DNA from 2 places in the Methylobacterium sp. 88A genome. Region 2 is predicted to be linked to the other one. Evidence: predicted binding sites of a transcription regulator. Region 2 holds the regulator's gene; the other holds the start of a gene.

Region 1 (4,417 bases), 2.7 Mb from region 2:
AGACGTCCCACCAATCGATCCGCAGGCGCTGCGGTCCGGCGAGAGCGCGGACCGCCAGCCACAGGGTCGAGGCGACGAGGCCGGCGCTCTGCGCCATGGCGATGCCGGGCGCCCCGAAATGCGCGGGCAGGACGAGCAGGCAGACGGCGTTCACGGCGAGGCCGACGATGGCGGCGGCGATGACCGGCACCGTCTTGCGGCGGATCTGGAAGATCGGGTTGAGGCCGAAATTGAGCAGCGTGCCGCAGAGCAGGCCGGGAATGAGGATCAGCGCGTAAAGGGCGAAGGGTCCGCGATACGCCTCCGGCACGATGAGCCCCTGGATCGCAGGAAGCACCGCCCAGAGCCCGCCGGCGCAGGGCACCATCAGGGCCACCACGATGCTTGCGTTGCGGCCGATCTGGGCTTCGGCCGCCACGTGGCCCTCGTGCTCGTCCACCCGCACGGCGAGCTGGAACAGGATGAGGTCGAGGGCCGTGCCGATCATGCTCAGGCTGCGGGTGGCGACATCGGCGGCCAGGGCGAAATAGCCGGCCTCCGCCAGTCCGAACCACATGGCGATGGCGCTGCGGTTGAGGAACGGCGTGATCTGGTAGATCGCGTTCGCGGCGATGAGCGGCAGCCCGTAGGCGCGAAACAGCCGCCAGGTCTCGCCCATGCGCACGCGGACGATGGGCACCTTCGGATCGAGCAGAGGCCTGCGCAGCACGAGGACGGGCAGGAACTGGCTGAGCCCGCAGGCGACGAGCACCCAGACCGGCTGGGGAAACAGCCAGGCCGCCCCCGCCATGAGCAGGAAGGCGAGGCCGTTTTTGACGATGGTCAGCTTCAGGTAGAGGCCGCCGTCGAAGCGCGCCCGCGTCAGGGCCGCGTGATAATCGAACAGGCCGATGCCGAAGGCGGCCAGCCCTGCCCCCGCCGCGATGGCGAAGCGCCCTTGCGCATCCATCTCCACCGTCGCGCCGACCACCGCGCACAGGGCGGAGGCGACCAGCAGGACGAGGGCGAGGACGGCATAGGCGCGGTCCAGTCCATGACGGATCCAGGGCTCTTCCTGCCGGACGCGGTTGGAATAGAACCGGGTGGCCGAGAGCCGGAGCCATTCGAAGACGAGGGTGTTGAGGACCACGGCGCCCGTGGTGGCGAGGCCGAACAGGCCGAAATCCGCCGGCCCCATCAGCTTGGCGAGGAGCAGGCCGAGGCAGAAATTGAGCCCGGCATTCAGGATGAAGGCGGCGATCACGGCCATACGGTCGACTCTGGTCGCCGGAGGCCCGGCTCTGCTCTCGATCCTTGCGCGCCGGCCCGAAAAGAATTCCCTAAATCCCGAACCCGACCGGTCGGCCCCGCGTCAGAACCAGCCGCGCAGCTTGAAGAAGACGACCGGGATGATCGCGCTGATGACGATCAGCGACAGACCATAGGGATAGCCGTAGACCCAGTCGAGTTCCGGCATGTGCTTGAAGTTCATGCCGTACATGGAGGCGATGAGGGTCGGCGGAACGCCCACCACCGAGACTACGGTGAGCACGCGGAAGGTGTTGTTCTGCTCGATGTTGATGAGGCCGAGGGTGGCGTCGAGGAGGAACTGCACGTTCTCCGAAAGCCGGATCTCGAACTCGTCGAGGGAGGCGATGTCCCGGCGCAGGGTCTCGAAGCGCGGCATCTCCGTGGCGCCGAGGAGGTGCTCGCACTCACCGGCGACGAACGGGAGGATGCGCTCGAGGCCGAGTAGGCTCGAGCGGATCTTGCCGAGCGCCTTGCCCCGCCGGCCGACGCTGCGGAGGATGCGGCGGAGGGCCAGGTCGCGCCGACGCGGGGTCTTGCCGGAATCGCCGGCGACGCCCCCTGCCCTCACGTCGAAATCGAAGATCCGGGTGGAGAGTGCGTCGAGATCGGCGCCCATCTCCTCCAGGGCGTCAGCGAGGCTGTCCACCAGCTCCTCCACCAGGAGGAGGAAGATCTCGGTGCCGGTCTGGCAATCGCCGTCGCCGTCGCCGATGCGCTTCTTGACCTCCTCGAAGGCGCGCAGCTCGTTGAACCTGACCGTGATGAGCCGGTCCCGGGTCAGGACGAAGCCGAGCGGGGTCAGCTGCGAATCCACCTTGTCGAAGGTGATCATCGGGGTGGAGAGCGAGAGCCCGTTCTTGAGCCGCCGCAGGCGGCTGGAATTCTCGACCTCGCTCAGGGCTTTTCGCGAGGGGACGCGCAAGCCCGTGGCGGCCTCGATATGCTCCGCCTCCTCGGTGCTCGGATCGTTCAGATCGATCCAGATCGCGTGGCTCGGCACGCCGCCGCCATTGGCTGCGCCGGAATGCTCGACCGCGCCCTGCGGTCCCTGAAGACTGATCATGGGGTGATTGTCATCCGTCTGTCAGCGACCGGAGAGCAGAACATGCTGCGCAAACGCGGCATGACGCGTCGTCCGCGTCTTGACTCGCAAGGGGCTTGGGCCTACCTCCGCCCTTGCTTTGGCACTCTTCGCTCGGGAGTGCTAACAGCCTGGGTTGGGCGAGCCCTTCGGCCGCATCAACGCCATCCATGAATTTGAAGCAAGAGGGCAGCTCATGAAGTTCCGTCCGCTGCACGACCGTGTCGTCGTCCGCCGTATCGAAGGCGAAGAGAAGACCAAGGGGGGCATCATCATCCCCGATACCGCCAAGGAGAAGCCGCAAGAGGGCGAGATCGTCGCCGTCGGCCCTGGCGCCCGTGACGAGGCCGGCCGGGTGAACCCGCTCGACGTCAAGGCCGGTGACCGCGTCCTGTTCGGCAAGTGGTCCGGCACCGAAGTCAAGATCGACGGTCAGGACCTCCTGATCATGAAGGAATCCGACATCATGGGCGTCGTCGCCTAAAGCGACCCGGCCCTCTTCCTTCTTCCCATCCAAGCCCTTCGAGCGCGCACTTCGATGAGCGCCTCAGGGCTTCGAACCTCATGAGGATTTGAACATGGCAGCGAAAGAAGTACGCTTCGGCTCCGATGCCCGCGAGAAGATGCTCCGCGGCGTCGACATTCTCGCCGATGCAGTGAAGGTCACGCTCGGCCCCAAGGGTCGCAACGTCGTCATCGAGAAGAGCTTCGGCGCTCCCCGCATCACCAAGGACGGCGTCACCGTCGCCAAGGAGATCGAGCTCTCCGACAAGTTCGAGAACATGGGCGCCCAGATGGTGCGCGAAGTGGCCTCGAAGACCAACGACATCGCTGGCGACGGCACCACCACCGCCACCGTCCTGGCCCAGGCCATCGTCCGTGAAGGCGCCAAGTACGTCGCCGCCGGCATGAACCCGATGGACCTGAAGCGCGGCATCGACCTCGCCACCACCGCCGCCGTGAAGGACATCACGAGCCGCGCCAAGAAGGTCGCCTCGTCCGAGGAAGTCGCCCAGGTCGGCACCATCTCGGCCAATGGCGACAAGGAAATCGGCGAGATGATCGCCCATGCCATGCAGAAGGTCGGCAACGAGGGTGTCATCACCGTCGAGGAAGCCAAGACCGCCGAGACCGAGCTCGACGTCGTCGAGGGCATGCAGTTCGACCGCGGCTACCTCTCCCCGTACTTCATCACGAACGCGGAGAAGATGGTCGCCGAGCTCGAGGACCCCTACATCCTCATCCACGAGAAGAAGCTCTCGTCGCTCCAGGCGATGCTGCCGGTTCTCGAGGCCGTGGTGCAGACCGGCAAGCCGCTCGTCATCATCGCCGAGGACATCGAGGGTGAGGCTCTCGCCACGCTCGTCGTGAACAAGCTGCGCGGTGGCCTCAAGGTCGCTGCCGTCAAGGCTCCGGGCTTCGGCGATCGCCGCAAGGCCATGCTCGAGGACATCGCGATCCTGACCCAGGGTCAGATGATCGCCGAGGACCTCGGCATCAAGCTCGAGAACGTCACCCTCCCTATGCTCGGCCGCGCCAAGCGCATCCGCATCGAGAAGGAGACCACCACGATCATCGACGGTCTCGGCGAGAAGGCGGACATCGAAGCCCGCGTCGGCCAGATCAAGGCGCAGATCGAGGAGACCACCTCGGACTACGACCGTGAGAAGCTCCAGGAGCGCCTGGCCAAGCTCGCCGGCGGCGTCGCGGTCATCCGCGTCGGCGGCGCGACCGAGGTCGAGGTCAAGGAGAAGAAGGACCGCGTCGACGACGCGCTCAACGCCACCCGCGCTGCGGTGGAAGAGGGTATCGTCCCCGGCGGCGGTACCGCCCTCCTGCGTGCCCGTGAGGCCGTCCGCGCTCTCCAGAGCGACAATCCGGACGTCCAGGCCGGCATCAAGATCGTGCTGAAGGCCCTCGAGGCCCCGATCCGCCAGATCGCCGCCAACTCGGGCGTCGAAGGCTCGATCGTGGTCGGCAAGATCACCGACAACACCTCTTCGATCACCTACGGCTTCAACGCCCAGACCGAAGAGTATGTCGACA
Region 2 (4,417 bases):
CCGTTCTTCGCGCCGGGGCGGTTTGCTGTTCAGAGCCAAAGGATAGGCGAGCGCGCCCGTCCAATGAAAGGCGCATCAGTCAAGCTTGAGCGTTCTTGAGCGTAGCGTTCTCCATGATGAGAGGCGTCATGTTACAAAAAATGAGGAACGGTTTTGCCGGTCTTTCTGTTTCGGCTTCGCATCGGCGCCTGTCGGCGTCTGAGTTCCACATGAGAATGGACTGATCGACATGAGCAAGCTCTTGCGGAGTACAATGACGGCTGCCGTTCTGGTCGTCGGTGCGGCGACTGCTTTCGCCCAAGGTGGGCCTGGAGCCGGCGGTGGAGGCGGTGCGGGCGGCGGCGCGGCAGGAGCCGGGGCGCCGGGTGGTGGCGGCGCAGGTGGTGCGGGATCGGCCGGAGGCGCCGGAATGCGTGGCGGCGGTGGCGCCGGAGCGGAACGTGGTGGAGCAGCAGGCGGTTCGGAGCGTGGCGGTTCCCCGGGGGAACGTGGCGGTCCGGCGGGCGAGCGCGGCGGATCTGCCGGGATGGAACGGGGCGGTGGCGACCGGAATGGCCGCATGGATCAGGGTGAACGTCCGGGTGCCGGCGGAAGAACAGATGCCGGCCGGCCCGATCGTGACGGCAAGGCCGATCGCGATGGTAAGCCTGAACGCGATGACAAGCTGGACCGGGGCGAGCGCATGGAGCGAGGCGGCAAGGCCGATCGCGACATGAAGGACGGTAAGGCGGACCGTGGCGAGCGGATGGATCGCGAGAGGGGTGATCGCGGTGACAGGGGCGGGCGTGGAGATCGAGGCGGACGAGGCGACAGTGGCGCCGTGCGCGGAGCCTATGGCCGGCTTGGTGCTCCGCAGCGGACGGAGTTTCGCCAGAACGTGCTGCGTCGCGGCATTCCACGCCTCGCCGCCGGTGCCTTCGCCCTGACGGTGGGGACCGCCATCGCTCGCAATTACACCCTTTACGACCTCCCGCCGGATATCGTTCGGATCGTGCCGGAATACGAAGACTACCGCTACGTCCTCGTCGATGATGACATCGTCATCGTCGATCCCGATACCTACGAAATCGTGGACGTCATTCGCGGCTGATCTCGGATCGGCGGTTTCCCCGAGAGGGGAGCCGCCGCGGGGCGAAGCATCTTCCTTTGTCGTCCGTAGCCGCGATGCCGGCCATAGCGATACTGGTGCTCAACAGCCGCGACGTGATGATGCGAAGGTAAGTCCAGAGGCTCCGGATCGGTTGTCATCACTGATCCGGAGCCTCTACGTTTCCGCTTCTCCACCGATCTGTTGCTCGGGGCGAAAGGCATGTCGCTCCGGCGCCGGCACCGCTTGGCCGTTCAGGCCCTCGACGTGTCGCAGGTTCCCAAGCGCAGAAACGCGCGGTGCCTTTCCGGACCACGTAGCTCGGGCAAAGCCGGCCCGCACGGTGCCCCTCAGCGGCCGCCTCGATCCAGCATCCGCGAGACCACCCTGGCGGTGTAATCCACCATCGGAACGATCCGTGCGTAGTTGAGCCTGGTCGGACCGATCACGCCGACGACACCGACGATCTTCTGCGAACCGTCCCGGAACGGCGCCGCGATCATCGATGAGCCCGAGAGCGAGAACAGCTTGTTCTCCGAGCCGATGAAGATGCGGACGCCCTCGCCGCCCTCGGCGCGGGAGAGGAGTTCGATGACGTCCTTCTGCGTCTCGAGATCGTTGAACAGCAGGCGGATCCGTTCGAGATCCTCCACCGCGCGCAGGTCGTCGAGCAGGTTCGCCTGGCCGCGTACGATCAGTTGGCGTGCCTCTGACGTCCCGACCGTGGTGGCGAGACCGGCATCGACCAGCCGCTCGGTGATGACGTCGAGTTCGCGCTTCATCGCCTCGCGGCCAGCCTCGATTTCCGCTCTCAAGCCTCCGAGGGTCCGCCCCTGCAAGCGGGCATTGAGGTAGTTCGAGGCCTCCTGCAGGGCGCCCGCCGGAAGGCCGGGCGGCAGGTCGAGGAGGCGGTTCTCCACCGAGCCGTCATCGGAGACGAGGACGACGAGGGCGCGGGCGGGATCGAGCCGTACGAACTCGATGTGCTTGAGATGGACGTTGCTCTTGGTCGTGACGACCACGCCCGCCCCCCGCGAAATGCCCGACAGCATCGACGAGGCCTCGGCGAGGGCGCTCTCGAAGGTGTGGCCCGAGGCGGCGGCGCGCATCTGCGCCTCGATCCGCTCCTGCTCCTCGCGGCCGACATCGCCGATCTCCAACATGGCGTCGACGAAGAAGCGCAGGCCGAGTTCCGTCGGCAGGCGCCCGGCGGAGGTGTGGGGCGCGAAGATGAGCCCGGAATGCTCCAGATCCGCCATGACGTTTCGGATCGAGGCCGGGGACAAGGCCATCGGCAGGATCCGCGCGAGGTTGCGCGACCCCACCGGTTCGCCGGTCGTGAGATAGCTCTCGACGATCTGCCGGAAGATCTCGCGTGTCCGCTCGTTCAGGGCCGAGAGGGCCTGAAGTTGCTGCGACGAGGAATAGGGATGCGCGCGTTCGGTCAATGGGTGTTTCCTGACCGCCGATTGTGTCCGGCCCGGAGCCCGGGCACAACCTTTACCGGTGAGGCATAGCCGCCCTGTGGTCTGCTAATCCGTTTGCCGCCCGAACGGAACGGCCTTTGCGTTGAGTCGCCGCCCTCGCGAGCCTGCTCGCTGTGGCCGGTGGGTCTGGTTGACGGACCCGCCGCTCCCGTCCGTTCGGAGGAACACGCCGCCGTGCCCGACCTCGACACCGTCGTCAAAGAGATCGCCGAGGAGATGGCGGACAGGCCGGACCGGGGGGAGGTCGCCACATACATACCGGAACTCGCCAGGGTCGACCCGAAGGCGTTCGGTCTCGTCGTCATCGACGCGGACGGTCACGTGGCGGCGGGAGGCGACAGCGACACGCCGTTCTCGATCCAGAGCATCTCGAAGGTTTTCACCCTCACCCTGGCACTCGGTATGGCCGGCGACCGTCTCTGGCGCCGGGTGGGACGCGAGCCCTCGGGCAGCCCCTTCAACTCCATCGTCCAGCTGGAGCGCGAGCGCGGCATTCCGCGCAATCCCTTCATCAATGCCGGTGCCATCGCGGTCACCGACGTGATCCTGTCGGGCCATCAGCCGAGGGAGGCCCTGGGCGAGATCCTGCGTTTCATGCAGTTCCTGGCGCAGGATCCCACGATCATCATCGACGAGGCGGTGGCGGCCTCGGAGCTGCGCACGGGCTTTCGCAACATCGCGCTCGCCAACTACATGAAATCCTTCGGCGTTCTCGACAATCCGGTGGATTTTACCCTCGGCGTCTATTTTCACCACTGCGCCATCGCCATGTCATGCCGGCAACTCGCCAACGCCACCCGTTTCCTGGCGCATTCCGGGCGCAACCCGCTGACCGGTTATTCCGTGGTCTCGGCTGAGCGAGCCCGGCGTATCAATGCGGTGATGCTCACCTGCGGTCACTACGACGGCTCGGGTGAGTTCGCGTATCGGGTCGGCCTGCCGGGCAAGAGCGGAGTCGGCGGCGGGATCATCGCCGTGGCACCGGAAAAGGCTTCGATCGCTGTCTGGTCGCCGGGCCTCGACGCATCCGGCAATTCCCATCTTGGCCGGATCGCCATGGAACAGCTGACCAAGCGCCTCGGCTGGTCGATCTTCGGCGCTTGATCGCGCTCGCCCGGGCGCCTTTCCGGTCCTCAGCTCTCCGGCGCGTCCGCGGCCTTTCTCTTCAACACAGCGAGGTAGTCCCGCAGGAGCCCCACGCGTTTCGGCCGGAAGCTCGCGCCCGCGAGTTCGGCAGCGGCGATCCGGTCCACTCTGAACATCCGGTGCGCCTCGCGCAGACAGCACCAAGTGAGGACCACCAACTTTCGGTCGAGATAGACGATCGCAAGCGGCCAGATCGTCCGTTTCGTGATCCGCGCCTCACCGTCCGCGTAGCGGATCGTCACCGCCTCTTCGCGCCAGCACCCTTCGCGGATCACCGCCGTGGCGGGGGAGGGGGCGAAGCGCTCCTCGGAGCGCCGGACCTGCGAGACCGCGTGGAGCAGGTGCTGTTGGCCGGTATCGGGGAGGGTCGCCGCCACCTTGGCGAGCACTGCGGCGGCGGCCCTCGCCAGCGCCGGATCCCCCATGTGCCGGACCTCGGACAAGCCGAGCACCAGTGCTTCGATCTCGATTCGATCGAAGATCTGCGGCGGCAGAGCCCCGTCCTCGATCAGTCGGTAGCCGTAGCCGCGCTCGCCCTCGATATGGGCGCCGGCTGCGCGAAGGCTATCGATGTCGCGGTAGAGCGAGCGGAGGGAGACGCCCGTCTCCTCCGCCAGCCGGGCCGCCGTCACCGGCGCAGGCAGCATGCGCAGAGCCTGAAGCAGTCGGAAGAGGCGGTCCGTGCGAGCCAAAGTTC

What was found. Region 2 encodes HrcA, which represses chaperone genes, less so after heat shock. Its sites were predicted from a motif close to GTTAGCACTCNCNNNNNGNGAGTGCTAAC; they were not measured.
Region 1: a site for HrcA is predicted at 2,471-2,499, ahead of groES (co-chaperone GroES). Genes of this name have one in related genera too.

What each region holds. Positions count from the first base shown of each region.
Region 1 is NZ_AQVT01000001.1:983,418-987,834, reverse strand. Features, by position in the region: gene A3OM_RS0104615 (polysaccharide biosynthesis C-terminal domain-containing protein) at 1-1,249, opposite strand, end outside; gene A3OM_RS0104610 (magnesium transporter CorA family protein) at 1,352-2,353, opposite strand; gene groES (co-chaperone GroES) at 2,568-2,855, shown strand; gene groL (chaperonin GroEL) at 2,950-4,417, shown strand, end outside.
Region 2 is NZ_AQVT01000001.1:3,708,892-3,713,308, reverse strand. Features, by position in the region: gene A3OM_RS26675 (hypothetical protein) at 279-716, shown strand; gene A3OM_RS26670 (DUF1236 domain-containing protein) at 821-1,090, shown strand; gene hrcA (heat-inducible transcriptional repressor HrcA) at 1,438-2,535, opposite strand; gene A3OM_RS0117790 (glutaminase) at 2,749-3,678, shown strand; gene A3OM_RS0117785 (WYL domain-containing protein) at 3,708-4,412, opposite strand.